DNA from 3 places in the Serratia sp. D1N4 genome. Region 2 is predicted to be linked to each of the others. Evidence: riboswitches for the same ligand, from Rfam matches in the RefSeq annotation. Region 2 holds a riboswitch; each other region holds the start of a gene.
The links. Region 2 has a riboswitch for thiamine pyrophosphate ahead of thiM (hydroxyethylthiazole kinase). Riboswitches for the same ligand answer to the same signal wherever they lie in the genome.

Region 1 (9,677 bases), 1.9 Mb from region 2:
AGCTCGACCAAGGTAAAACGAGAGGGCTCTGTTCGCAGAGCCTTTTTTATTGGCTTTTCTAAAGCGAATCTTCTGTAGGTTCCCAACGACAGAAATCGTCGTTCGCCACCAGCAGCAGTTCACGTCCGTCCGGCCCATCCAGCCAGGCTACACTCACCGGTTGGCTGCTGTTGGCAGCACGCTGCGCAATCCAGGCTTCCGCCTGCTTGCCAAAGTCTGGTTTCAGCATTTCGCCACGGCACGACTGCACATTCCCCTGCTGCCAACGCCCCTGCAACAGCCTTACCCGGCCAGCATTGAGGGCATCGCTCACTTCCAGAATGCGGCGAGCCTGATATTGGTAGAGTGCGATATCGTCGCTGGACAGTTTTTCGCGCCGCGTCGCCAATTGGCGCTGCATAAAGCTGACCGTACCGTCGTTGGTAAAGCGTAATTGAATCGAGTCCTTATCGCCGTCAGCATCGGTACGCCTGATCTGGCGCAGTACACCATTCTGGTATTCATACAGGGTAGTTATCGTCCCTGGGCCACGATAAGGGCTATAGACGCTCATCAGCACCATGGGACGCTGCTGGTTATCGTCTTTGCGCCACAGGCGGATGACTCCCTGATCGGCAACAAAACCGCTGGCAGTAAATGAAGGAGGGGTAGAACGAAAACTACAGGCGCTCAGGCCGCCGATCACGGCAACCACCATCAGTACCCGGCGGGCAAACAAAAGGGGCGCCATCGCCCCTCTGTTTAATCTTTTCACCAATACGCGTCTTATTTGACTGCGTCTTTCAGTGCTTTGCCAGAAACGAACGCAGGCACATTAGCAGCTGCGATTTTGATTTCTTTACCAGTCTGTGGGTTGCGGCCAGTGCGCTCGTTACGATGGTTTACCTTGAAAGTACCGAAACCAACCAATTGTACTGCATCACCTTCTTTCAGAGACTCAGTAATAGCAGCCAAGGTAGATTCCAGAGCCAGTTTAGCTTGTGCTTTGGAAAGGTCAGCCTTGTCCGCGATTACATCAATCAGTTGAGTCTTGTTCATAAGTTATCCTTACAGTGTGTTTATCGTTTGCAAAGCATCGAGTGCGACGGATATGCCGATTGACAGCACCCTCCTGCATACACGCACCGATAGCCACTTTTTTTTCGCCCCCCAAATGTAGACCAGACAGGGTGCGGATGTGAAGCCTTAAGGCATGACAAATCAGGCGTTAAATCACGTTTTCTTGCCTTATTGCGTTAAATTTATCCCGATGTTACTTACCGCCGCCTCACGCAGGTCAGATCGTAACCCTTTGATCAGATCCAAATCGCGCTCTTCGCTGGCGGCCAACAGGCGGAAAATCTCCCATTGGATGTCCCATTCTTCTTCAACGGCAGGCAGAATTTTCAGCTCTTCGTCGGTCATTTCTTTGCCAGCCTGGGTCATTTCCAACATCGCCACGGTGCGAATTGAGGTTTCGCTAATGGCAATGGCGTGCTCCAGCGTCTCTCCGCTGAGGCGCGAATGGACCAGTTCACCTAATGCGATGCAGGCGTCAATTGCTGGGTAAACGCCGTAAAGATCGTAATCTTCTGCCGACGGGATCGCCTCTTCCAGCTTTTCCAGTTGGCTGTCAAAGTTGACCTTGGCATCTTTTACCACCAACGTCTCCCACACCAGATCCAGAATACGGCGATAAATCGCCGGATCGCCGAACTCGGTTTGCAGGCAGAACATCTGATAATTCGGGTACATACGCTCGCACAAACTCGCCATAAAGGTCAAATGTTGCCAGCTTTCGAGCTTTTCCAAGCGTAAATGAATGGGGTTACGTAGCATTGTGTACTCTCTTACTCGTTATCTGCCGCGCAGTGTACCCGAAATCGCGCAGGTCGACATCTCTGGATGCTGCTGTAGCCAGCGTACAAAGGCCGGACGGCGCGAAGCGATAGCATCGGCCCAACGCGTGGGCTCCGGCAAACGGTACCCTGCCATACAGCGCTGCACCCAAGCCAGCGCACTAGCCGTGCTCACGCGATGGCCGGTGGCAATAAACAATGGATTGCAGCGCGCCTTGCTGCGCCACACCCAACCAAGCTGCTCGCCCTTGTCTTCCAGCGCTGCCAACGCACCAGCCGCCGCATCAAGCGGGGCAAAGGTGCCGCACAAACGCTTTTTGGCCACGCCGATCGTCGGCACATTCACCAGCAAGCCAAAGTGGCTGGCCACGCCCAAACGCCGCGGGTGCGAAATACCATGCCCATCGACGAAGATCAGATCGGGCTTCTGTTGCAATTGCTCCCACGCGGCAAGCAAAGCTGGATACTCACGGAACGAAAGAAATCCGGGGATATAGGGCATCGAGGTCTTGATGCGCGCCACCCGGTATTCCACCAGTTCCAAAGAAGGATAGCGCAGAATGGCAATGGCAGCGCGCGTCACCGCACCTTCTTGCTCAAAACCAACGTCAGCACCGGCAATAAAAGCTGGCGGGTTTTGCAGAAAATCATCGTGGCGAATGACGTCGCCCGCACGCTGTAACTGCTCCGTCCGCAGGGCCTGAGTATCAATCACAGCGTCTCCTTACAGGCTCAGCGATGGTATTTAGCCGAAAGCGCGTGCACGGCTTCGACAAAGGCACCCGCATTCTCTGGCGGCACATCCTGATGGATGCCATGACCCAGGTTAAAGACGTGCCCTTCGCCGTGACCAAAGCCAGCCAAGATGGTTTCCACTTCCTGCGCGATACGTTCCGGCGCGGCATACAGCATGGAAGGATCCATATTGCCCTGTAGCGCAACCTGGTGACCCACACGGCGGCGTGCATCGGCGATATCCGTGGTCCAATCCAGACCCAGCGCATCACAACCGGTCGCGGCCATCGCTTCCAACCACTGACCGCCGCCTTTGGTGAACAAAGTCACCGGCACCCGGCGGCCGTCGTTTTCACGCAGCAGACCATCAACGATTTTATGCATGTAATGCAGCGAAAACTCAAGGTAGTCGCGGCCGGTCAGCACGCCGCCCCAGGTATCAAACACCATCACCGATTGCGCACCGGCTTTGATCTGGGCATTGAGATACAGAATGACGCTGTCTGCCAGTTTATCCAGCAACAGATGCAGCGTTTGTGGCTCGGCGTACATCATCTTCTTCAGCTTGGTAAACGCCTTGCTGCTCCCCCCTTCCACCATGTAGGTCGCCAGCGTCCACGGGCTGCCGGAGAAACCGATCAGCGGCACTGCACCTTTCAGCTCACGACGGATAGTACGCACCGCATTCATCACGTAACCCAGTTCATCTTCTGGATCAAACGCAGGCAGCTTGTCTACATCGGCACGGCAGGTAATGGGGGATGAAAAGCGTGGCCCTTCACCGGCTTCGAAATAGAGCCCCAGGCCCATGGCGTCGGGAATGGTGAGAATGTCGGAGAACAAAATGGCGGCATCCAGCGCATAGCGGCGCAGCGGCTGTAACGTCACTTCGCAGGCCAATTCTGCATTTTTGCACAGCGACATAAAATCACCGGCCTGGGCACGCGTGGCCTTGTACTCCGGCAAATAACGACCGGCCTGACGCATCATCCACACAGGAGTCACATCCACCGGCTGGCGCAGCAAAGCACGCAGGTAACGATCGTTCTTCAACTCATTCATTTATCAGGCTCCCGTGATCATCTGGCGCCATTGTACATGATTCTATTCTGCCCGACACAGCGCCACGGTATCCTCGATCAACCGGCGCGCCACGGTGCCCGGTGGTGGTAACAACGGCAATTGGTCGTGGCGATACCAGCCTGCGTTGAGCAACTCTTTCGGATCGTGGCGCAGTTCACCGCTCTGATAATCCGCCATAAAGGCCATCATCAGCGAATGTGGAAACGGCCAGGGTTGAGATGTCACATAACGCAGGTTGGTGATGGCGATATTGCTTTCTTCCATCACCTCACGTGCTACCGCCTGCTCCAGCGTTTCCCCCACCTCCACAAACCCGGCCAACACGGTATGGATCCCACCACGGTGGCGCACGTGCTGTGCCAGCAGGATCTCATCATTACGGCGGATGGCGACGATCACGCAAGGCGCAATTTGCGGGTAATAGCGTTCACGGCAGTGATTGCACAGGCAGGCGCTCTCGGTGCGGCTGAGCACCATTTCATGGCCGCAATAGCCACAAAACTTATGTGAACGGTAAAAGTTGGCCAACTGCACACCACGCCCGGCAAGTTGGAACAGACCGCGTTCACGATCGAGCAATTGCCGCACCGAACCCATCTCTTTTGGCATCGGCTGGCATACCAGCCATACCGGTACCCCTTCCCATTCACCAATCTGGCGAGCATGCAGGCCCGACAATGAATATGACGCCGCTGAACCCAACGGCAACTCACCATTTGGCAGCCAAATTTTGCTTTCATGGCTGACGATCCACCAGCCATTTTCGTTACCCGTTAATGCAAGTTCCATATGTTGTTGCACAACCTCTGCTTCACTGGCAATCTAGGAATTGTTCTTGGTTAGATTTTAATAAATTACTGTTTTCTTTCTATTACTCACGGAGTCAAACATGCTCAATAAGTTGGAAAACCTGACTCAACGCGTTGGTGGCAGTAATGAATTAGTTGATCAATGGCTACAGGCACGCAAGCAATTACTGGTCGCCTATTGCACCTTGGTAGGCATCAAACCGAACAAAGAAAAGCATACGCCGCTGAATGAAAAAGCGCTGGAGAACTTTTGCCAGAATCTGGTGGATTATCTCTCTGATGGACATTTTCACATCTATGGCGAAATTATCAAGCGGGTGGAAGGCTCAGCCAGCCCCAAAATGGCGCTGACCACCAAGTTCTACCCGAAGCTACAGGCCAATACCGAAACGATCATGGCGTTCCACGATCGCTATACCGAAGTGGATATCGATCAGGACGTCTGTCTGGAATTTCATCAGGCACTGTCAGATATCGGCGAAGCCTTGGCGTCACGCTTTGCCCTGGAGGATCACCTGATTCAACTGGCTGCAGAAACCTTACAGCAAGCTCAGCCAGGAGCTTCCAACGCCGATTCGCTGGAAAACCGCGCCTAAACCCATCAATAAACTTTAGCCCACGGACGGGCTGAGTCACCTCGCACAACCAACCACGCTGCAACATGAAAGATCGAAGGTAACCTTGTAGTTTTTACTCACTCTCCTATACTGGACGCTTCTTGTCGGAGTGCCTAGCGCTGATCTGTTTAACAAATTAGCCAGGCTGAGACCGTTAATTCGGGATCCGCGGAACCTGATCGGGTTAAGACCCGCGAAGGGAACAAGAGTAATCTACCGCCAAAAACAGCTTACCCGATCCAGGGTCTCGCTGCTTTCTTGGCCAGCATCATTACTCCCTCCGAGCTCCAGACAAGCAATTTTCCAAACATCACCCACTGATAGGAATTTGCTATGTCTACGATGAACAAGCCCCGTGCCCGCAAACAGCAGCGCGACGAAGCGCAGCAGTTTATCGATGCCTTACAAGGCGTGACTTTCCCCAACTCTCACCGTATCTATCTGCAAGGCTCACGCGGCGACATCCGTGTTCCGATGCGTGAGATCCAGCTTAGCCCTACGCTGATCGGCGGCAATAAAGATAACCCGCAGTATGAACAGAATGAGGCGATCCCGGTGTATGACACCGCAGGCCCCTATGGCGATCCGCACGCCACGTTGGATGTCCATCGTGGCCTGGAAAAACTGCGGGCAGGCTGGATTGAAGAGCGTGCCGATACTGCAACATTGAGCGGGGTCAGCTCCGGCTTTACCCAACAACGGCTGGCGGACGAAGGGCTGGATCATCTGCGTTTCGAACACTTACCGTTACCACGCAAGGCCTTACCCGGCAAATGTGTCACCCAGTTGCACTATGCTCGCGCTGGTATCGTTACGCCAGAGATGGAGTTTATCGCCATCCGCGAAAATATGGGCCGTGAACGCATTCGTGGCGAGGTGTTACGCCAGCAGCACCCTGGTCAGCACTGGGGCGCCAATCTGCCGGAAAACATCACGCCGGAATTTGTGCGCCAGGAGGTGGCCGCTGGCCGCGCCATCATCCCTGCCAACATCAACCACCCGGAATCCGAGCCGATGATCATTGGCCGTAATTTCCTGGTGAAGGTGAATGCCAATATCGGTAATTCGGCGGTCACTTCGTCGATCGAAGAAGAAGTAGAAAAGCTGGTGTGGTCTACCCGTTGGGGCGCGGATACCGTGATGGATCTCTCCACCGGCCGCTACATCCACGAAACCCGTGAATGGATCCTGCGTAACAGCCCGGTGCCGATTGGCACCGTGCCGATCTACCAAGCCTTGGAAAAAGTGAACGGCGTGGCGGAAAATCTGACCTGGGAAATGTTCCGCGATACCCTGCTGGAGCAGGCAGAACAGGGCGTGGACTACTTCACCATCCACGCGGGCGTACTGCTGCGCTATGTGCCAATGACCGCCAAACGCCTGACCGGCATCGTGTCACGCGGGGGTTCGATCATGGCGAAATGGTGCCTGTCGCACCATCAGGAAAACTTCCTCTATCAGCACTTCCGTGAAATCTGCGAAATCTGCGCCGCCTACGACGTTGCCTTGTCGCTCGGCGATGGCCTGCGCCCAGGCTCAATTCAGGATGCCAACGACGAAGCCCAGTTTGCCGAACTGCACACGCTGGGTGAACTGACCAAAGTCGCCTGGGAATATGATGTGCAGGTGATGATCGAAGGTCCAGGCCACGTGCCGATGCAGATGATCCGCCGCAACATGACCGAAGAGTTGGAGCATTGCCACGAAGCGCCGTTCTATACCCTTGGCCCATTGACCACCGATATTGCTCCAGGCTACGACCACTTCACCTCGGGGATCGGTGCCGCCATGATCGGCTGGTTCGGCTGCGCAATGCTGTGCTACGTCACGCCAAAAGAGCACCTCGGCCTGCCAAACAAGGAAGACGTGAAGCAAGGGCTGATCACCTACAAGATCGCGGCCCACGCTGCGGATCTGGCGAAGGGCCATCCGGGTGCGCAAATCCGTGATAACGCCATGTCCAAGGCGCGTTTCGAATTCCGCTGGGAAGATCAGTTCAACCTGGCGCTTGATCCAGACACTGCCCGCGCTTACCACGACGAAACCCTACCGCAGGAATCCGGCAAGATCGCCCACTTCTGTTCCATGTGCGGGCCGAAATTCTGCTCAATGAAAATCTCGCAGGAGGTACGCGATTACGCCGCAGTTCTTGAGGCCGCTAAACCGGTCGAAGTTCAGCTTTCCGGTATGGAGAAAATGTCTGCCGAGTTCCGCTCACGCGGCAGCGAGCTGTACCACAGCGCATCTAACCTACAGGAAGAGGTGAATAATGACTGAAATCACCACGCCCTTTCCTGCCACCCCGCACAAACTGGGGCTTTACCCGGTGGTCGACAGCGTTGAATGGATTGCCCGCCTGCTGGATGCAGGCGTAACCACCATTCAGTTGCGCATCAAAGACCTGCCGGACGAACAGGTTGAAACCGACGTTGCCGCCGCCATTGCGCTTGGCAAGCAATACCGTGCACGGCTGTTTATCAACGACTACTGGCGCTTGGCGATCAAACACGGTGCCTATGGTGTTCACTTGGGGCAGGAGGATCTGGATACCACCGATCTGGCCGCCATTCATCGGGCCGGATTGCGCCTGGGGGTATCAACCCATGACGACGCCGAGATCGCCCGGGCCATCGCGGTCAAACCTTCCTACATTGCGCTGGGGCATATCTTCCCCACCCAAACCAAAGAGATGCCTTCCGCACCGCAGGGGCTGGCTGAGTTGAAGCGTCATATCGCCGGATTACAAGATTACCCGACGGTGGCGATCGGCGGGATCAGCCTCGATCGCGTACCCGCCGTACTCGAGTGCGGCGTGGGCAGCGTGGCGGTGGTCAGCGCCATCACTCAGGCAGCGGATTGGCGTATAGCCACCGCACAGCTGCTGAAGCTGATTGAAGGCAAGGAGTAATGCGATGCTCAACGATCAGGAATTTCTGCGTTACAGCCGCCAACTGCTGCTGGAAGAGTTCGGCCCGGAAGGCCAGGAAAAGCTAAAGCAATCCACGGTGCTGATCGTCGGCCTAGGGGGTTTAGGTTCCCCGGCAGCACTGTATCTGGCCGCCGCAGGCGTCGGCAAGCTGCTGTTGGCCGATGACGATCAATTGCATATCACTAACCTACAGCGGCAAATCCTTTATCGCAGTAACGAAGTTCCCCAAGGCAAAGCGCGGTTAGCCCAACGTCAATTGCAGGCGCTGAACCCGCTGGTAGCCTGTATCGCGCTGGAACAGCGTTTACAAGGGTCAATACTCAGCGAAGCCGTGGCTCGTGCCGATTTGGTGCTGGATTGCAGTGACAATATGGCGACGCGCCACGCGGTTAATGCCGCCTGTGTAGCCATCGGCAAGCCCTTGATCAGCGGCAGCGCGGTAGGTTTCAGCGGCCAGTTGCTGGTGATCGAACCGCCGTATGCCCAAGGCTGCTACGCCTGCCTCTACCCTGAACAAACCGAACCACAGCGTAACTGCCGAACGGCGGGCGTGCTCGGCCCAGTGGTAGGGGTGATCGGCACGCTCCAGGCGTTGGAGGCGATCAAAATGCTGGCAGGAATGGCTTCGCCCCTCAGCGGCAAGCTGCGTTTGTTCGACGGCAAGCAGCAGAGCTGGAGCACCTTGCAACTCAGCCAAGCCAGCAATTGCCCAGTTTGCCGAGGTGCCGCATGAAAATCACGCTGAATGACCAGCCGTTGGAGTTGGCGCAAGCCTTAAGCGTCACCGCCCTGCTCGAACAACTGGACCGCCACCAGCCAGGCACCGCGCTGGCCATTAACCAGACCATCATCCCACGCGCCGACTGGGCAAGCCGCCAGGTACAGGACGGTGATGATATCCTGCTGTTTCAAGCGATTGCCGGAGGCTGATATGCTGCAAATCGCCGATACCACTTTTACTTCACGCCTGTTTACCGGCACTGGCAAATTCGCCACCCCGGCCTTAATGCTGGCAGCTTTGCAAGCATCCGGTTCCCAACTCGTTACCATGGCAATGAAACGCGTCGATCTACGCGGCGGTAACGATGCCATTCTGGCACCGCTGCAACAGTTGGGTGTGAAGCTGCTACCGAATACCTCCGGCGCTAAAACCGCCGCCGAAGCGGTGTTTGCCGCCAGATTGGCACGCGAAGCGCTCGGTACTCATTGGGTAAAACTGGAAATCCACCCGGATGTGAAATACCTGCTGCCAGATCCGATCGAAACCTTGAAAGCCGCAGAGATTCTGGTCAAAGAGGGCTTCGTCGTGTTGCCTTACTGCGGTGCCGACCCGGTACTGTGCAAGCGGCTGGAAGAAGCCGGCTGTGCGGCGGTCATGCCGCTCGGAGCGCCGATTGGTTCTAATCGTGGCCTGCTCACCCGTGATTTCCTCGAAATCATCATCGAACAAGCCAAGGTGCCGGTGGTGGTTGATGCCGGTATCGGTGCGCCAAGCCATGCGCTGGAAGCCATGGAATTAGGTGCCGATGCGGTGCTGGTCAATACCGCCATCGCCGTGGCACGCGATCCGGTGCAAATGGCACAGGCATTCCGGCTGGCGCTGGAAGCCGGTGAGTTGGCACGCCGCGCCGGTTTGGGCCATCGCCAGCGGATTGCCGTTGCCTCC
Region 2 (9,677 bases):
TTCGCCGGTGGCAGAACAGGGTGACCTCAATAACTTTGGTTATCCTTATGCTGAAGTGGATGGCGACCCGTTGAATTTCTACGATCCGGCTGAATTTAGTTATGACTATGTCTCTGTCGAACAGCCTTAAGGGCAGCGTGGTGACGTTGCTGGCGGCTCTGCTTGCAGCCGCCGCATCGACACTTTGCTGCCTTGGCCCGCTGCTCTATCTGGTGTTCGGTATTTCCGCTGCCGGATTGACGGGGATCCCGGCGCTATCCTGGTTGCAGTTACCGATGGTGGTTCTCTCTGTCGGTTTGATGCTGAGAGGATTCTGGCGCCTTTATCTGTCGCCACGTCCTGTCTGCGTGAATGTTGTCAGTCGCCGGACATTGCTTTGGCTTTATTGGTTATCGGTGCCGCTGCTTTTGGCCTTGATGACCTATCCGTATGTATTACCCTGGTTGTGGGAGTTGATGGAATGAAGAAGCGCTTTTTTCTGATGCTGGCTCTGGTGTTAATGGCACCGCAGGCATGGGCTGAAAACCAAAAGGTCACTATCGATATCAAAGATATGACATGCTCGCTCTGCGTTATCTCCATCAATAAGGCACTGCGTGCTACTGACGGCGTGATTAAAGCTAAAGCCTCCCTGAAAACGCATCAGGCAGAGGTGATTGTGCCAGAAGGCTTTGATAATCAGACATTGCTGACGGCGATTTCCCGCACCGGATATACCGGTGAAATCCAAGGTGTGGCTTCAGCTCCGTAGTGTTTTTGGGCAGTGCAGCAGATAATACTCTTCACCGCCGTCACAACCGGCCGCAATATTCTGCCAGCCATGCTTGTGGTAAAACGCCAGGGCTTTTTGGTTTTTCACCAGGCATTTTAGCGAACCGGTCGAAGTAAAGGTGCGTTCGGCCGCATGCAGCAATGCGCTGCCGATGCCTTGCGGTGGTAGATCGGGGTCAACATACAGGTGATGAATGAAGTTGTCAGCGCGGTGAATCGATACAAATCCCAATAGTTTTCCTGCCTTTTCTGCTACCCATATACCTTCACCCCGCGTTGAGCGATCAAAATCCTCCAATTGGTAATGGCGAGTGTCGCGCCAAGTAAAGGCCGCTCGGCGTGCAGCAAGGTGCAGAAGTGGGCGATCTGCCTCTTGGTAGGGTCTTATCTGCATGGCGTTTCCTTTGCATTACTTGGAGATGTCGTAGGGTCGATCGCTATCAGCATCAATCCATTTCAACGCGGGTTCCTAATTTACGTGCCAGCCCCCTAGCCCCTTCGCGCATCACTGCATAATGATTCCAGCGGAATAATGGTGCTATAAGCGGTGCCAGGCAGTTCATCCATAATGCATTGGTTCGGATATACCAATGGTAACGAGCGAGGGTGTAAGTACCGTCATAAGAGAGGATCCACCGCCCAATCCCTTCAACTTCACCACTGGCTTGCCCTTCAAGACGCTGTAAAGGCACGATATTTAATATGCGAATATCAAAAGTTATCCGATAAGGGAGAACTCCCTTCCAGGTATGGCGATGCAATGCGCCGATACCAAGCACATCGCCTTTTTCTATCTCAACAATCTGCACTAAGTTTTTCCACCAACTTGGCCAGACATCGGGATGGTAAAGAGTATCCCATACGTCTTGCAGCGGTGCTTTGATTCGCCAAGTGGTGTAAAGCCGATACTCAGCCATGCAGTTAAACTCCGCATCAAGGGGTAAAGAAATTATCGGGAAATCGAAGGTTGAACACTACTGCATCCATAAATACGGTTTCTATGATGTGGCCATTAATGCCATAACTAACGACTTTGACAGGGAAACTATGGCTATTCTCTAACCAGAGTTCAGAGCGGTGAACTCCGCTGACTGTAAAACCGCTTGGGCCATTGATTGATACGTGCAATACGGGTTGCCCCAACAAGATTTCTTTACCGACAATGGTAGTTTTACCCCCTTGCTGCAGGCTGCGGATATTGCGCAGTAACGTGCCAACATCCGATTGATCCACCTGGTGGCCGTTCTGATCGCGTATCAACGCGTCTGTCGGTGAAAGATTTAGCACCGGGAATTGATGTAGGCCGAATGGCCATAGGCGAACCGTGCCGCTACTTGGGTTATAAACCAGAACCGCACCCGGGTGAGGCTCAGTAAAATCCATCCGCACATAGCCGGGTTTGCGATAGCTGTATCGAATCACATTATTCTCACCAAGTGCCGATTGGGAAACGATCTTAACCTGATAGGATTCAAGCTGCTCAAAATGTTGCTGGGCAAGAACAATAGGGTCTGTGCTGTTTGCGCTGAACAGCGAAGAGGGGGCAACATCCGTAGCACTAGCAGCATAGGCTGCGGTGCTTGGTATCAATACGGTCACGAGTAACAATATTGAGTTGATTAATTTGCTGATAGTTTTCACCTTCATTGTGTGAACTGACCAGAAAGGATAATTTCCTCATATTTATAATTAAATGTAGGACCGGTTACAGGTAATAAGCAAGAGGGTTGGTTGCTTTTAATTATTTGATTTATTTTATGAAAAAACACCAAGGGTATTACCACATATTGGGCGAGTGCGACCGGGCCAGCGACTGTACGCCATTTATTACATTTATGCTGGAGAAACTGGTTGGCGCATTAGCTGAAGGTATAGATGCGCAGAAAGGGCTTCCTGTCGCGATGTCGGTAGAAATGTCGGTAGAAATGTCGGTAGAAAATCCGCAGCCTTTAGGCCGAACAGCAGAACGCATCTTAGCCGCTGTCACCGCTAATCCTTCCATGACTATTGTGCAACTTGCTGGTGAGTTGAAGGTAAGTAGCCGTACCATCGAGCGCACTATCAAGGTATTGCAGGAAGAAAAACGATTAGCAAGAGTTGGGTCGACTAAGAGCGGTTACTGGCAGGTTGTTTAAACTTATTATACAGTAAAAATGATATTTATCTGGGGTAATAATCAGGGGGCTAAAACCCCCTGTGCAATACATTATTCTATCGTTACATCTTTATCTACACTGTATTCAGCTTCGCTGCCGTAGTTTTTGGCCGCATCGCGGGTATTTTTCTGCACCGCAATGGCGCCAAACAGGCTAAGAAAAAAGGAAACGCCGTAGAAACCTTTCTCGCTTAATAATAATTTGGCATTCCACAAACCGATGCATAACAGGCCTACGGCAATCGCAAAAGCCACCCAGCAAGTAATACTATAAATATGAGTCACTGGAATGCCATCCTGCTGATCGCGGACCGTCTTTTGAATGGTTATGGCTGTAAACAGGCCCAATATCAATACGGCGAAATAATAGCCTTTTTCATTCAATTGCATTTCCGCATTCCACAGGCCCAGCAGAAACACGCCAAAACCGCCGAGGAGTGCTGCCCAAGAGGCGAGAACGAAAGCAAACGAGGTGGTGTTTTGTTGTGGTACAGAACTCATTATATGTATCCCTAAATAACAAGACGAACTCCCTGCTCCTAAGCCAGTACAACAGCGGCTTATGAGGTCGGGAGCAATCTACCCGATCTCTGTTTATCAATGCAATAGAATAAGCTTCAGATAATGAGTATGTCTGATCCTTCCTATTGGGGAATCATATTGGCATTAATTTTTAAGTATTAATTGCGCTGGTTTTTCGGCAGCCTTGTCAAGTTTCAATTTGAGTTGTGATGCATAATCAGCACAAAACATAAAGAATAACGTCATGTTTAATATGGAAAATGCATGCATTATTTTTTGAAATTTATCCTGCAAATATATTCCCTGTCATTAAGCTAAATAGGCTACAACCTGTAGTCTTCCCTAAAATGGGTTTACAGCCCCAGGTTTGGCGATTATCCTGATCGACGTTGGCAAGGCAGCCAACAAAAATTTGATGATTTTTCAATGACTCGGGGTGCCGATGCAATCGGCTGAGAATTTACCCGTATTACCTGATCTGGATAATACCAGCGTAGGGAAGTCTCGGTATCCAACCGGTACCCGCCTTCTTGAACGCCGGTTGGGAGCAATATGTTCACTCGACCTGATGTGTTACCCGGCAACCGTGCCGCGGCCTGTTTTCACCAATTTAAACGCCATCTCCCGCTGATTCATTGCCTGACTAACGAAGTGGTACAGGAATTGACCGCCAATGTCCTGCTGGCCTTGGGGGCTTCTCCGGCGATGGTGGTCGAGCCTGCCGAAGCCGCACAGTTCAGCCGTGTGGCGGATGCGCTGCTGATCAATATCGGTACGCTGCACAGCGCGCGGGCCGAGTCGATGTTGGCCGCTATTGAGGCCGCCAATCAGGCAGATAAGCCGTGGACGTTGGATCCGGTGGCGGTGGGCGGCCTGGCTTATCGCACCGAGTTTGCCCAGTGTTTGCTCAGGCTGCGGCCAGCGGCGATCCGTGGTAACGCGTCGGAGATTATGGCGCTGAGCGGTCTGCAGGCCAGCGGCCGTGGCGTCGACAGCAATGACGATTCACTGGCAGCGTTACCGGCAGCGCGTGAACTGGCCCAGCGCAGCGGTGCAATTGTGGCGGTGAGCGGGCTGGTGGATTACATCACCGACGGCGAGCGTGATTGGGCCGTAACCGGTGGCGATATGCTGATGACGCGGGTGGTAGGCACCGGCTGCGCGCTATCTGCGGTAGTCGCTGCCTTTTGCAGCCTGCCGGGCGATCGGTTGGATAACGTAGCCACCGCTTGCCGGGTGATGTCGCTATGCGGTGAACGTGCGGTGGCACGCTGTAGCGGCCCCGGCAGCTTTACCCCGGCGTTTCTCGATGCGCTTTATCAACTGACCCCAGAGGATCTGCAATGAAACGTATTAATGCTTTAACCATTGCGGGCACCGATCCGAGCGGTGGCGCGGGGATCCAGGCCGATCTGAAAACGTTCTCGGCGCTGGGGGCCTATGGTACCAGCGTGATCACCGCCCTGGTGGCGCAAAACACCCGTGGGGTGCAGTCGGTATATCATATCGATCCGGCCTTTGTGGCTGCCCAGCTTGATTCCGTACTCAGCGATGTGCGTATCGACAGCGCCAAGATCGGCATGCTAGCCAATGCGGAGATCGTCACGGCGGTGGCGGAACGTCTGCGGCACTATCAACTGCCTTATGTGGTGCTCGATACGGTGATGCTGGCCAAAAGCGGCGATCCGCTGCTGGCACCAGAGGCTGTGGAGTCTATCCGCCGTGAATTATTGCCGTTGGTTTCCCTTATCACACCAAATCTGCCGGAAGCCGCGGCGTTGCTGGCTTGCGCACCGGCCGAGAACGAACGGCAAATGCGCGAGCAGGGGCAGGCATTGCTGGCGATGGGTTGCCAGGCGGTGCTGATAAAAGGGGGGCACTTGAACGAAGGCGAGAGTCCAGATTGGCTGTTCACTGCCGATCTGGAGCAGCGTTTCACTGCGCCGCGCGTGGCGACTCGGCATACCCATGGCACCGGCTGCACACTTTCAGCCGCGCTGGCGGCATTGCGACCGCGTCATAAGAATTGGGCTGAAACGGTGATGGAGGCCAAAGCCTATCTGCAACAAGCGTTGCAGCAGGCGGACAGCCTGGAAGTGGGGCAGGGTATTGGGCCAGTGCACCATTTTCATGCCTGGTGGTGAAATTGGCCGGGCGCAGAAAACGCCCGGCATAAAGCTTAGCCGACTCCAGCCTGATGCAGGTCGTGCAGGTTGATCGCGCCAACTAACACACCGTCAAGGTTAACGACCGGGGCCGCGCTGATGTGTTGTTCGTGTAGGGCTTCCAGTGCTTCACCGGCTCGCCACTGTTCCGGCAGGCGATAGCCGGGGCGGGTGATCGCCGGGCTTAAGGCATCGTTAAGGCTATTGCCCTTCACCAGCCAGCGGCGCAGGTCACCGTCGGTAAATACGCCCACAACTTTCTGTTGAGCATCGCACACCGCGACCAGACCAAGGCCGGTGCGGCTCAGTTCCAGCATCGCCTCCATCACGTTGACGCTTTCTTTAACCACCGGCAGGCGATCGCCGGTGCGCATCAGGTGGTGGACGCGGTTTAACAGGCGTGCGCCCAAACTGCCACCAGGATGAGAGCGGGCAAAATCTTCCGCGTTGAAACCGCGTTGGCGCATCAGCGCCATAGCCAACGCATCGCCCATCATCAGCGTGTTAACAGCGCTGGAGGTGGGGGCCAATCCCATCGGGCAGGCCTCACGCTCTACGCTGATATCCAACGTGCAGGCTGCGCCCAGCGCCAGCGGGGATTCTTTACCGCCGGTGATGGCGATCACCGGGATCTGGCTTTCCGCCAGCAACGGCAGGATCAGATCCAGCTCTTTGGCACGGCCGGAATAAGAGATAAAGATCACCACATCGTCGGCACCGATCATGCCTAAATCGCCATGCAGCGCCTCGGCCGGATGGACGAAGAACGACGGCGTGCCGGTGCTGGCCAGCGATGCGGCAATCTTTTTACCGATATGGCCGGATTTACCGATGCCGGAAATCACCGCTTTACCTTGGCAGTTCAATAGCAGTTCGCAGGCACGGACAAAATTATCGTCCAGCCGGGTCAGCAGGCGCTGTGCTTCCGCCAGTTCAATCTCCAGCGTTTCGCGGGCAAAGTTAAGCAGGGCAGTGGCGTTACTCATCAGCGTCTCCTACCAGAATGATATTGATGCCTTTCGCCTGCAACGCGGCGAGGTAACTTGGGTTGATGCCTTTATCGGTGATCAGCGTATCCACTACGCCCAGTTCGCACACTACGTTCGGGCTTTTACGGCCGAATTTGGAGGAGTCGACCAGTAGCACAATGCGGCTGGCAGCTTCACACATCGCTTTACTGACATTGTGTACCTCATTGAAGGTGGTCACTCCCGCGTTGAGATCGACCCCGTCGGCACCGATAAACAGTTTATCAAAGCTGAACTGATGGAACGCCGATTCGGCCAGGCTGCCGTGAAACGAGGCTGATTTTTTGCGGTAGGTGCCACCGGGCATCAGGATGGTTTGGTCATTGTCTAACTCCACCAGCGCATTGACGATATGTAGGCTGTTGGTCATTACGGTGATGTTATTGAACTGCGCCAGATGCGGCACCATCTGTAATACGGTGCTACCCGCATCGAAGATCAGCGAATCGCCGTCGTCGATCAGTTTGATGGCGGCGTAGGCGATCTGGCGTTTCTTTTCGGTATTGATATGGGTTTTGCGATCGATGGGTTGATCGCCATCGTCACGGCTGAGCACCACACCGCCGTAGGTGCGGATCACATCACCCTCTTCTTCCAGCAGGGTGAGGTCTTTACGGATGGTGGTACCGGTGGTGGAGAAATGTTCTGCCAGCGCATCCACTGCCGTTTTGCCATGTCGCTGCAAGTATTCAAGAATAGCGGCTTGCCGCTGCTTTGGTTTCATAGCGATTCCTGTTCACAAAAGTTGACCATTCCTCTCGGTGAATAATTCACTATGAAAGGTAATGTCTTTTAGTGTGAAAATATCATGATTTCGGTGTAATCGCTAACAATAGTGCAGTTTTGCATGATTGATCCTCGGGGAAGATCACATCCGGGCATAAATCCTGTTGGCGCATGCCATGCAACTCGGTGAGTTGTTTAGGCTGTGCGAAAATAGTCAGGCCGCGCATCAGCATGCTGCCGCACACCCGCTGCTGTTCATCGAACGCCAGTGCCAGTATCACGCGGGGTTTGAAGCGCCCGCCGGAGCGGCCAACGCCCACGTTGCCCAACTGGCACAGGCGATCAAAGGCGCGGTTGAAACGTTGGATCTGCCACCAGCCGAGGGCGATTTGCATCAACCAGGCGATAATGGCAAAGGTAATGAGTGCGCTGGTCATGAGATTGTTCTCCTGTGTAAAAATGAAGGGAAAGTCAGGTGATCTTCCCCTCACCCTAGCCCTCTCCCACAGAGAGAGGGGACTGGATGTGCCACTGTTTTACTCCGGCGTTAACCGTGGCATTTATCGGCTCCCTCTCCCTTGGGGAGAGGGTTGGGGTGAGGGGACACAATCTCGCCCTCAGCCGATATATATCAGAACATCACTTGCCCGCCGGTAATGTTGATCGACTGACCGGTGCAGTACGACGCCTTGTCGCTGGCGTAGAACAGCAGGGTGTTCAGCACGTCCTGATAATCGCAACCGCGTTTGAGCGGCACTTTGTCGGTGTAATACTTTTCAACTTCTTCGGGTTTGATCCCCAGTTTCTGCGCGTATTGCGGCAATAACGACTGGAACATCGGGGATTTGAGCAGGTTACCGAGCATCAATGAGTGCACGGTAATGCCATATTCCGCCAGATCGAGCGCCAGCGATTGGGTCAACCCTACGCCGCCAAACTTGGCGGCGCTGTAGCCAGAGTTGTGCTTGCTGCCGACCTTGCCGGATTTAGAGTTGATCTGAATGATGCGCCCGGCAACGCCGTCGCGGATCATCAGGCGCGAAAACTCGCGGGCACAGAGAAAATACCCCACCAGATTCACTTGCAATGAGCGATCGAAATCACCCAGTTGGAAATCGGTGATCGGCGCCGCTTTGGCGATCCCGGCGCTGTACACTAACAGATTCGTCTGGCCGAAAGCCTGATCAACCGCACTTGCCAGCGCAATAACGCTGGCCTCATCGGTGGCATCGGCCTGGAAGCCGATTGCGCGATCGGCACCGTATTCCTGATTGATTTGCTGTGCCACCAGATGGGCGTTGTCAGCGCTCAGATCCGCCACCGCCACGCGGTAACCGGCTTCAGCCAGACCGTGGCACAGGAAGGCTCCTAACGTTTGGCCACCGCCAATCACTACAGCTACTTCAGACATGTTGTACTCCTTATGCGGAAAATTTCAGCGTGCTGCCTAATGGGATATCGCTAGGCGTTGGGCCGGTAACGTGGATCGAACCGGGGAATTCCGCCTGTGCCTCGCCGTCGAAACGCACGGTGACGTGGCCCAGTTCGCGCAGGTTCTGCGTGGCAACTTCACCGACGGCGGTGATCGGGTAACGGTTTTCACCGAGCTCCATCACCCCGCCGACCTGTAAATCACCGTCGGTGTTGCCGTGTTGATGAATGAAACAGTACTCTTCGATATCTGCCGGAGCGCCTTCACGGAAGGTGATCAGCATGTCATCCAGCAGCGCATCACGGGCACAGCCGCCGATATGGGTAATGGTGGTCTGGAAAATGGTGTTCATCGTTTTCCCCTGATCAACTTATTGATAAATAAAGGCCGATGCCGCCCAGGCGATCAGCACTGTGGGTGCGCCGGTGAGGAAGCGCCCGACCAGTACCGAAGGTACGCCGACGCGCACCGTATCCTGCTTGGCTTCAGCCAAAGACAGGCCCACCGGGATAAAGTCACAGGCGGCCTGTGCGTTAATGGCAAACAGCGCCGGTAAGGCCAACTGCGGCGGGATATGGCCAAGGCCAATCTGCACGCCGACCAACACGCCGATCACCTGAGCAATCACCGCGCCTGGGCCAAGGAACGGCGAAAGCAGCGGGAAGGAGCAGATTAGCGCCAGCGTCACCAGGCCGATCGGGCTGTTGGCCAGCGGCGTCAGGCCGTGAGCGATAAAGTCCCCGAGCCCAGAGGCCAGGATGATGCCGATCAGCGCCGAGACGAAGGCCATAAACGGCAGGATGGTTTTCAGGATGGTGTCGATGGTGTCACGGCCAGCCTGGAAGAACACCGCCACCACCGAACCCATGCCCATGCCG
Region 3 (9,677 bases), 600 kb from region 2:
CATAAAACCGGCGCCCTGTTCATGACGGGCCAATACGTGCTTGATCACGGTGCTTTGGCTCAGTGCGTCATACAGCGGCAGCGCGGCGCCGCCGGGTATTCCTGCAATGGTGGTAATGCCCTGGCGCTCCAGCAGATGTACGATCAGCTCTGCGCCAGTGAAGCGGTGTTTCTGGTGTGGCGTACCCGAAATTGCCATGTTCCTATCCTTAGTCAAGGCCGGTTCGCATTTCTGGGCAGGGGACTAAAACAAGAAACCCCGCCCGGTTTGCGCCGGCGGGGTTTGGGAATCGATGCGTTGATTCGGACCCTACGGCGCACTGCCGACGACCACCACCACACGCACGACGACTACCGCGGCTGGTAGCGCGGTTGGTAGTAGAGTCGAAGTCAGCGAGGATGCGATCACAGGGAACCTTATCATCAGTAGTAAAAAACAGGATTTTATAAAACCACAGGTGCAAAACTCGCACAACAGGTTTATTAATTCAGCATAAAAAACGCGCCTTGGATCACGTTCTTGCTGCAATGCCCAGCACGCGTGCTGCTGGGGTGCTGCCTTCGATCAACGCCTGGGTTGGGCCGTCGTAATAGATGCGGCCATCCACCACCAGTAAGGTACGGGGGGCGATGTGGGCGGCATCTTCCAGATTGTGCGAAACCATTAACAGCGTGAGTTGGCGGAGATCGCACACCTCTTGCAGCAGTTGCAGCATCTCGTTACGCAGTGCCGGGTCGAGCGCGGAGAAAGGCTCATCGAGCAGCAGAATCGGTTGCTGGCGGATCAGGCAGCGCGCCAGTGCGGCACGCTGGCGTTGGCCGCCGGAAAGCTGCGCAGGCAGGCGCTGTAGATGCTCCTCCAGCCCTACCTGCTGTGCGATCTGCGCCAACTGCTGCTTCTGGGCGCTATTCAAACGCAGGCCAGGATCCAGCCCCAGCCCGATGTTTTGCGCCACCGTTAAATGGGCAAACAGATTGTTCTCCTGAAACAGCATAGAAACCGGGCGCTTGGCCGGCGGCGTGGCGGTATGGTCGCTGCTGTTCAGCAGAAGTTTGCCACTGGTGGCCGGTAAAAAACCGGCGATCAGGCTAAGCAGGGTGCTTTTACCGGCACCGCTTGGCCCCAACACCGCGACGTGCTCGCCCGGTTGAATGCGCAGGTCAAAACGCATCGGCAGGTGTTCGTATAGGTAGGTCAGTTTTTCAAGCTTTAGCATGGCGGCCCGGTAAGCGTTCAATCAGGGTAAACAGCAGGAAGCACAGTAACAGCAGCAGCGCTGCGGTCACGGCACCGTCGTTGCTGCGGTAGGAACCAATCTGCTGATACAGATAAAAAGGCAGCGTGCGGAACTGTTCGTTGCCGAACAGGGCAACCACGCCGAAATCACCTAGCGACAGCACGCAGGCAAATGCCAGGGCCTGTGCCAGCGGGCGTTTCAGCGCTTTCAGCTCAATCCAGCGCACGCGTTGCCAGCCGTGAATATCCAGCGACAGACACAGAGGATTATAGCGCTCGGCCAGATCGCGCATCGGGTTTTCCAGCACTTTCAACGCGTAAGGCACCGCCATCAGTGCGTTGGTGAGGATCACCAGCGCGTAGGGGGATTGCGGCAGGCCGACGGTATCGCTCAGCAGCAGGAAGAAGCCGGTTGCCAGCACAATGCCCGGCATCGCCAGGATCAGCATGCCGCTCAGCTCCAGCATTTGGCCCTGTGCAGGCCGTTGCCGCAGTTTCAGCTCGCGGCTGCTCCACAGCAGCATCAGGGTCAGCACCACGCACAGCAGACCGGCACCGAGTGCAATATGTAGCGACGTCAACAGCGCCTGCCACAGTAGCGGCTGTTGCAGCACGGTGATCAGGCGGTGATTGGTTCCGTCGATAATCACCGCCAACAGCGGCGGTAACAGCAATAACAGGGCGGCGCTAATCAGCAGCGTATCGCCGATGCGCCGCCCGCGGCTGTCTTCCGGGTTGCGCCAGATGTGAGCATGGGTATGGCCGACCGGTAGCGCCTGATTCAAGCGTTGGCTGATCACCACCAACCCAAGGCAGCAGGTCAGTTGGATCAGCGCCAGCAGCGCGGCGCGGCTGAGATCGTAGTCGTAACTTAATGCCTGATAGATCGCCAACTCAATGGTGGTGGCCTGTGGCCCACCGCCCAGCGACAGCACCGTGGCAAAGCTGGCGAAACACAGCATAAAAATCAATGCGCCGCTGGGCAGGATCTGGCGGCGCAGCGCGGGCCATTCGACAAAGCGGAACTGCTGCCAGCCGGTCATCCCCAGCTGTGCCGCCAGTTGGCGCTGTTCCGTGGGGATATTTTCCAGCGCCTGCAACAGTAAACGGCTGGCCAGCGGCAGATTAAAGAACAGATGTGCCAGCAGGATGCCCTGTAGGCCATAGGGCGAGAAACCGTAATGGATCCCCAGCCAACCGCACACCACCGCCAGCCAGCCTTGCTTGCCGTACACGCTCAGGATGCCAAAAACTGCCACCAGCACCGGCAAGACCAGCGTCATGGCGCATAAGCGCAGCAGCAGGTTGCGGCCAGGGAAGCGCCGCCGATAGAGCGCACGGGCCAGTGGGATGGCGGGCAGCACGGAGATCAGGGCCGACAGTAACGCCTGCCAGAAGGTAAAACGCACCACGTGCCACAGATAGCTATCTTGCCATAAGCTACGCCAGTCGCTGCTGGGCGCGTGCCGCCATAAGGCGCCCATCGCCAGCAGCGCGATCAGTGCGATTAGGCCGGCGGCCATCAGCCCCGGCCATAGCCAACGCGGGATCAGTGGCTGACGGCGGTTTGCCATGCCCGTACCCAGTCACCACGTTGTTTTGCCACCTCTTCTGCACTGAATTGCAATGCGGTTTGCGGCACGGTCATCTGCTCAAAACCCGCTGGCAGCGTGGTTTTAATCACCGGGTACATCCAGTTGCCGGTAGGAATGGTGTTCTGGAAAGCAGGTGTGACCATAAACTGCATAAAGCGCTCTGCCAGTTCCGGGTTTTTGCTGGCCTTCAGTTTAGCGGCCACTTCTACTTGCAGGTAATGGCCTTCGCTGAAGTTGGCGGCTGCGTAGCTGTCTTTTTTCTCTTCGATCAGGTGGTAAGCAGGCGACGTGGTATAGCTCAGCACCAGATCGCCTTCGCCTTTCAGGAACAGGCCATAAGCTTCGCTCCAGCCTTTGGTGACGGTGACGGTTTTTTTCGCCAACTGTTGCCAGGCTTCTGGTGCTTTATCGCCATACACTTTCTGCATCCACAGCAGCAGACCGAGCCCCGGCGTGCTGGTGCGCGGATCCTGATAGATGATCTTCCAGGGGTGATCGCTGCTCACCAGTTCCTGCAGGCTTTTGGGTGGGTTTTTAAGTTTGTCTTTGTTGTAAACAAAGGCGAAGTAGCCGTAATCGTAAGGGATGAAGGTGTTGTCCTGCCAGCCACCTGGCACGGTGAGCTTGCCGGTATCAACCTGGCTTTCGGCAAACAGGCCGGTTTGCTTTGCCGCTTGCAGCAGGTTGTTGTCCAACCCCAGCACGATATCGGCAGCGCTGTTGTTGCCCTCCATCCGCACGCGGTTGAGCAGTGAAACGCCGTCTTCCAGTGCCACAAATTTCAATTCGCAGTCACAATCGGCTTCGAAGGCTTTTTTAATTGCCGGGCCAGGGCCCCAGTCGGCGGCGAAAGAATCGTAGGTGTAAACCGTCAGCGTAGGTTTCGCCAGCGAGGGGGCGGCAGCCAGCAGCAGTAGGTAAGGCAGGTATTTTTTGACCACTTTGCACTCCTGAAATTTAAGGGGGCAAAGGACTCTGAGGGCGTGAATCCCCATCATCTTTCAAGCCGCAGCGTTGTTAGCTGCAACTTGAAATCTATCGGGGATAAGCGACGCGGTACTCAAATCCCTCCGCCGGTATTGACCGGATCAGGTTCGACGGGTGTGCTCTCAGCGGAAAAACGTGCTGCACTGGTGTTTTCCGCACCCCGTTGAGACGGCGCTATTGTAGAGACTAAGTGGCAGCGGTGAAAGAGACTTATGTTTCCGGCGGGGCGAACCAGGCCGATTTAAAATCGAACCACCCGAGGGTATTCATGCGCACCCCGCGCATACTGCGTTGGCCGTGCAGTTGCAGCCAGTGATGGAACAGCGGGTGCAACTGATGGTTGCTGACCAAGCGTTGGCAGAACTCCGCCAGCGGCAAGCGGTTATCGCGCCACAGAGCCGCATCCTCGGCGATATCTTCGCTCAAACAGTGCTGGATTAACGGCGTTTCATACAGCGTGGCAAACAGGGAAAACTCCAGCGGCAGCGTGAAGTTGGCGCTGCCAAGCCATAAATCGCTGTTCGCCTCGCCTTTATGCCAGTCGTCGTAGTCGATGATTTGTACGTTAAGCTTGACTCCGTGTTGAGCCAGTAAGGCGGTGATGGCCTGCTGGATGGCGTGGAATTCCGAGTGCTCGCTGTAGAAGGTTAAGGTCAGTTCGGTCAGCCCTGCAGGCTTGGGTTGTTGCCGCAACGCGCGGTTATGTAACCAGCGTGGCAGAATGCCGTAGGCCGGTGCCCAGTAACGTTGATATACCGATCCTGCGTGGCTCAACAGGGCGATCGGGTTGATCAGTTCACTCAGCCAACTGCGGATTTCAGGATTGGCCGCCAGCGTTGAGCGCTGGTCAAACAGCAGGAAATAACAGCCTTCTTCAAGGCGGCTTTCCAACTCGTTTTTACCCGTTTCATCCCCCTGCAACTGCACGCCTGAATGCACCAGTTCTTCGGTGACTTCTGGCAGCACCCAGATGTTGACCTCATCAATCAGCGCGCGATAGCCAAAGTAATCATCGAAGGCATGGATCTTCATCTGGCTGCGATGATTGTGCACCACGCTGTAAGGCCCGGTGCCGACGGGGTGGCGGGCGAAATCCGGCAGGCTCTGCCATTCGCGCGGCAGGATCATGGCATGCACGCTGCCCAGCAGCCAGGGCAGCCAGTAGTCCGGGCTGTGCAGGTGGACGTCGATCACATAGGGCGTAGGGGAAGTGACCTGATCGATATGGGAAAACAGGGGCTGCGGGATCAGCCGGTTCAGGGAATGGATCACGTCTTCCATCTCCAGCTCGCGGCCATGGTGGAAGCGAATCGCCGGGCGCAGATAAAAACGCCAGTGCAAAGGCGTTACTGTCTGCCAGTGGTGGGAAAGATCGGACTCTATTTCCCCGTTTTCCTCATTTATGCGCGTCAAGCCGTTAAAAATCTGCCGCGCCAGATGGGTTTCTGAACGGCGTAGCGCTGAGCCGGGCAGCAGGTTGTAAAGCTGGCGATAGTAGAGCACGCGCAGGATATGTTTACCCTGGCGAAAGCTGCGCCCCAGTTGGGAAAGCAGCATCTGACGCACGGCATTTTTGTCGCCCACCAACTGTACCAACTGATCAATTTTGTCCTGTTCCAGCAACTCTTCAGCACGCTGTTGCTGAAGTGCCAGGCCGGTGTATTGGAAACTGAGCTGTGAACGCTTGCCACGCCCGGCCTCGGCCTGCCAGGTGAGCCAGCCTTGCTGCTGCATTGCGCCTAATAAGGAGCGTACGTGGCGGCGTGAGCAACTGAGCACGTCGGCCAGTTCCTGCAGCGTGGTTTCTGTGGGTTGACCATGACAACGCTGCCACAGGCGGATGAACTGTTGTTGCAAGCGTGAGGTAGACATAAAAGAGGAACTCCAAGGCATCAACCCGTCAATTTATCTTTCCCTATATTACGCCGATAATGTTTTCAGGCCAAAGAGCGGAGGGGCACTTAATGAAGGTTCTCTTAACGAAACAGTTTTATCAGCGTTATTTCACGGCGATTCGTTGCCAGAACGCCGACTGGCTGGAGGTGATCCCGCAACAGGCACGGTTGGATATGCTGGCCCACTTGACCCAGTGGGACATCAATACGCTAAGCGATAAGCAATACCGTGAGCGTATCTAGCGCTCACCGCAAAAGTGTTTCTGAGTAATGGTGCTTTTTCACCAGCCAGTGGGGTAACCCACTGGTATTTTTCTCCGCAATGTCACTTTATTCTGTAATTCCCCTTCTGTAGCATACCCCCGTCGCCCTTCAAGATGCAGGGGTGTTGGCTGTCTTCTCTCACCCCGGTCACTTACTGGTGTAAGCTCCTGGGGCTTTGCTCAGTTGCCGCCTACCTGCATCTCGAAGTAGCTTGGGCGTAGGCTTCTTTATTCTCTGGTCAGGGACGCAGGTATGAATGTCAAACGCTGGTTGCCACGCCGTTTTAATCCCGTTTTTGCCGCTTTTCTGATCATCGCCTTTCTTTCCGGCATCGCTGGCGCGTTGCAGGCCCCCACGCTGAGCTTATTTCTCACCACCGAGGTGAAAGTCCGCCCGCTCTGGGTCGGGCTGTTTTATACCCTGAATGCCATCGCCGGGATTGTCGTCAGTTTCCTGCTGGCGAAGCGTTCCGACACCCGCGGCGACCGGCGCAAGCTGATCCTGCTGTGCTGCCTGATGGCGGTGGGTAACAGCCTGCTGTTTGCCTTCAATCGCGATTATTTGACGCTGATTACCGCCGGGGTGCTGTTGGCGGCGATCGCCAATACCGCCACGCCGCAGATTTTTGCGTTGGCGCGTGAATATGCCGACAGCTCGGCACGTGAAGTGGTGATGTTCAGCTCGCTGATGCGGGCCCAGCTTTCGTTGGCCTGGGTGATTGGCCCGCCGCTCTCCTTTATGCTGGCGCTCAATTACGGCTTTATGGTGATGTTTCTGGTCGCGGCGGCGATTTTTGTCATCAGTGCGCTGCTGGTGTGGCTGATACTGCCTTCGGTGCCGCGTACGCAGGTTGAAATCAGCGTCGACTCACCGCCGATTGCGCCGCTCAGTGCCTGGCGCGATCCTGATGTGCGCTTGCTGTTTCTGGCTTCGGTGCTGATGTGGACCTGCAACACCATGTATTTCATTGATATGCCACTATATATCACTGCCGATCTTGGCCTGCCGGAGCGGTTGGCAGGCCTGCTGATGGGCACTGCGGCGGGGCTGGAAATCCCTGCCATGCTGTTGGCGGGTTACTACGTCAAACGCTTCGGTAAGCGCAACATGATGCTGTTTGCGGTCGCGGCTGGCGTGCTGTTCTATGCCGGGCTGGTGCTGTTCAAGTTCAAGGCCGCACTGATGGTGCTGCAATTATTCAATGCGATCTTCATCGGCATTATTGCCGGGATCGGCATGCTGTATTTCCAGGATCTGATGCCGGGGCGGCCGGGTGCGGCGACCACGCTGTTTACCAACAGTATCTCTACCGGGGTGATCCTGGCTGGCATACTGCAAGGGGCGTTGGTGGAGAACGTCGGCCACTATGCGGTCTACTGGCTGATTACCCTGCTGGCGATGCTGGCGCTGTGGATGTGCGCCAGAGTGCGCGAAGTGTGAAGCTGAACAGTGGCTTACTTGATACATATCATTGAGAAAATTGCGCCATACTCCCTAAGATGATTATCATCAGAGCGCGAACCTCGCGCTCTTGTCCATCTTGCTGCTGAGATGCCGATCCCGTTGATAAAAGTGGGTATGTTATGGATAAACTAACGCCGCTCAAGCCCGTTCCTTCTCTTGTTGCCGTTATTGTTGCTCTGATTATCTGGTTTGTTATTCCGGTGCCTGAAGGGGTTGCCCCCAATGCCTGGCATTTGCTGGCGCTGTTTATTGGCACCATCGTTGCCATTATTGGCAAGGCGATGCCGATTGGCGCGGTTTCCATTATTGCCATTGCGCTGGTGGCAGTGACCGGCGTCACCAACCCCGGGAAGCCTGCGGCCGCTCTGGATGATGCCCTGAGTGGTTTTTCCAATCAGCTAATCTGGCTGATCGGCTTTGCGATCATGATCTCCCTCAGCCTGAATAAAACCGGCTTGGGCGCGCGCATTGGTTACTACTTTATCTCGCTGTTCGGCAAGAAAACGTTGGGAATCGCCTATGCGCTGACCATGGCAGAAACGGTGCTGGCACCGGTGACGCCGAGTAACACCGCCCGCGGTGGCGGGATCATCCACCCGATCATGAAGTCGATCGCCGACAGTTTTGGCTCTAAACCGGAGCTGAATACCTCTGGCACCATTGGCCGCTATCTGGCGTTGGTGAACTACAACATCAACCCGATCACTTCGGCGATGTTTATCACCGCAACTGCGCCGAACCCGTTGGTCGTTAACCTGATCGCCAAAGGGGCCGGTTCCGAGTTTGAACTGACCTGGTCGATGTGGGCGATCGCCGCGTTGGTACCGGCGATCTGTTCGCTGATCGTGATGCCGCTGGTGGTTTATCTGCTGTATCCGCCGGAAATCAAAAGCACCCCGGATGCGCCGCGTTTTGCGCAGGAAAAGCTACAGGCGCTCGGCGTGATTACATTGGCAGAGAAAATCACGCTGGGCGTGTTTGCCCTGTTGCTGGTGCTGTGGGCTGGGGTTCCCGCCATGATCTTTGGCCCGGCGCTGGCGGTGAATCCAACCACCGCAGCGGTTATTGGTTTGGCAATCTTACTGATGACCGGCGTATTGAGCTGGGATGACGTGCTGAAACACAAAGGCGCCTGGGATACGGTTGTATGGTTCGCCGCACTGGTGATGATGGCGACCTTCCTCGGTAAGCTCGGGCTGATTGGCTGGCTATCGAAGACCGTCGGAACGGGTATTGATAATATGGGGATGAGCTGGGTTGGCGGGACGATACTGCTGACGCTTATCTATCTGTATTCGCACTATTTCTTTGCCAGTACCACCGCTCACGTGACCGCTATGTTCGCCGCCTTCTTTGCCGCCGGTATTGCTTTGGGCGCGCCGCCTGCGCTGCTTGGCCTGATTCTGGCGTTCTCTTCGTCGCTGATGATGTCCTTAACCCACTATGCTACCGGTACCGCGCCGATTATCTTTGGCTCTGGTTATGCCACGTTGGGGGAATGGTGGAAAACCGGCTTTGTGATGAGCGTGGTTAACCTGCTGATCTGGATGGTGGTTGGCGGTATGTGGTGGAAATGGTTGGGCTATTGGTAATAAAGAAAAGGGGACGAGCGATCGTCCCCTTAGACTGCTGACAAAGCTCATTATTAGGGAGAGCGTGCCGAAGGGGTCGGCGTAAGCCGCCGGAGTACCCTTCGGTGCGCTAGGCCCGTGTATCTCGGGTTAAAACACCACTTTATCGTCAGCCAGAGGAGACGAGCAATCGTCCCCTCTGGTCTAGCTTCGATAACGCTTAGTTCAGAAACGCCAACTGCTGGGCCTCGAAACGTGAAATTTCCGCTTCGTGTTGCAGCGTCAGGCCGATGCTGTCCAAGCCGTTAATCATGCAGTGGCGGCGGAAGCTGTCGATCTCAAACGAATAGCTTTTGCCCCCGGCATTCACCGTCTGGTTTTCCAGATCCACGACAAACTCGATCCCTTCGTTCTCTGCCACCAGCTTGAACAGCGTGTCGACATCCTGCTCGCTCAACCGGACCGGCAGTAGCTGGCTGTTGAACGAGTTGCCGTAGAAGATATCGGCGAAGCTCGGTGCAATCACCACTTTAAAACCGTAATCGGCCAGCGCCCAAGGCGCGTGCTCGCGGGAAGAGCCACAGCCAAAGTTTTCGCGTGCTAACAGGATGCTGGCCCCTTGGTAGCGCGGTTTGTTCAGGATGAACTCCGGGTTAGGCTGCTGA

Region 1: linked by a shared signal. The riboswitch ahead of thiC (phosphomethylpyrimidine synthase ThiC) and the one ahead of thiM (hydroxyethylthiazole kinase) in region 2 are both predicted to bind thiamine pyrophosphate.
Region 3: linked by a shared signal. The riboswitch ahead of thiB (thiamine ABC transporter substrate binding subunit) and the one ahead of thiM (hydroxyethylthiazole kinase) in region 2 are both predicted to bind thiamine pyrophosphate.

What each region holds. Positions count from the first base shown of each region.
Region 1 covers NZ_CM137274.1:4,885,681-4,895,357, forward strand. Annotated here, with positions in the region: gene purD (phosphoribosylamine--glycine ligase) at 1-1, shown strand, start outside; gene ACX1CU_RS21870 (DUF1481 domain-containing protein) at 59-730, opposite strand; gene hupA (nucleoid-associated protein HU-alpha) at 766-1,038, opposite strand; gene ACX1CU_RS21880 (YjaG family protein) at 1,228-1,818, opposite strand; gene nfi (deoxyribonuclease V) at 1,837-2,553, opposite strand; gene hemE (uroporphyrinogen decarboxylase) at 2,571-3,635, opposite strand; gene nudC (NAD(+) diphosphatase) at 3,678-4,445, opposite strand; gene rsd (sigma D regulator) at 4,546-5,061, shown strand; TPP riboswitch at 5,178-5,301, shown strand; gene thiC (phosphomethylpyrimidine synthase ThiC) at 5,416-7,359, shown strand; gene thiE (thiamine phosphate synthase) at 7,352-7,990, shown strand; gene ACX1CU_RS21915 (HesA/MoeB/ThiF family protein) at 7,995-8,744, shown strand; gene thiS (sulfur carrier protein ThiS) at 8,741-8,941, shown strand; gene ACX1CU_RS21925 (thiazole synthase) at 8,943-9,677, shown strand, end outside.
Region 2 covers NZ_CM137274.1:1,456,806-1,466,482, forward strand. Annotated here, with positions in the region: gene ACX1CU_RS06255 (transglutaminase-like domain-containing protein) at 1-130, shown strand, start outside; gene ACX1CU_RS06260 (mercuric transporter MerT family protein) at 102-464, shown strand; gene ACX1CU_RS06265 (heavy-metal-associated domain-containing protein) at 461-751, shown strand; gene ACX1CU_RS06270 (GNAT family N-acetyltransferase) at 740-1,165, opposite strand; gene ACX1CU_RS06275 (SRPBCC family protein) at 1,218-1,688, opposite strand; gene ACX1CU_RS06280 (LolA family protein) at 1,705-2,418, opposite strand; gene ACX1CU_RS06285 (HTH domain-containing protein) at 2,529-2,906, shown strand; gene yiaA (inner membrane protein YiaA) at 2,978-3,427, opposite strand; TPP riboswitch at 3,871-3,965, shown strand; gene thiM (hydroxyethylthiazole kinase) at 4,001-4,795, shown strand; gene thiD (bifunctional hydroxymethylpyrimidine kinase/phosphomethylpyrimidine kinase) at 4,792-5,592, shown strand; gene gutQ (arabinose-5-phosphate isomerase GutQ) at 5,628-6,599, opposite strand; gene srlR (glucitol operon DNA-binding transcriptional repressor SrlR) at 6,592-7,365, opposite strand; gene gutM (transcriptional regulator GutM) at 7,448-7,804, opposite strand; gene srlD (sorbitol-6-phosphate dehydrogenase) at 7,999-8,778, opposite strand; gene srlB (PTS glucitol/sorbitol transporter subunit IIA) at 8,789-9,151, opposite strand; gene srlE (PTS glucitol/sorbitol transporter subunit IIB) at 9,170-9,677, opposite strand, start outside.
Region 3 covers NZ_CM137274.1:855,593-865,269, forward strand. Annotated here, with positions in the region: gene ilvB (acetolactate synthase large subunit) at 1-198, opposite strand, end outside; gene ivbL (ilvB operon leader peptide IvbL) at 310-423, opposite strand; gene thiQ (thiamine ABC transporter ATP-binding protein ThiQ) at 512-1,216, opposite strand; gene thiP (thiamine/thiamine pyrophosphate ABC transporter permease ThiP) at 1,203-2,810, opposite strand; gene thiB (thiamine ABC transporter substrate binding subunit) at 2,786-3,772, opposite strand; TPP riboswitch at 3,879-3,991, opposite strand; gene sgrR (HTH-type transcriptional regulator SgrR) at 4,029-5,690, opposite strand; gene sgrT (glucose uptake inhibitor SgrT) at 5,783-5,956, shown strand; gene ACX1CU_RS03660 (sugar efflux transporter) at 6,230-7,417, shown strand; gene ACX1CU_RS03665 (DASS family sodium-coupled anion symporter) at 7,561-9,033, shown strand; gene leuD (3-isopropylmalate dehydratase small subunit) at 9,233-9,677, opposite strand, start outside.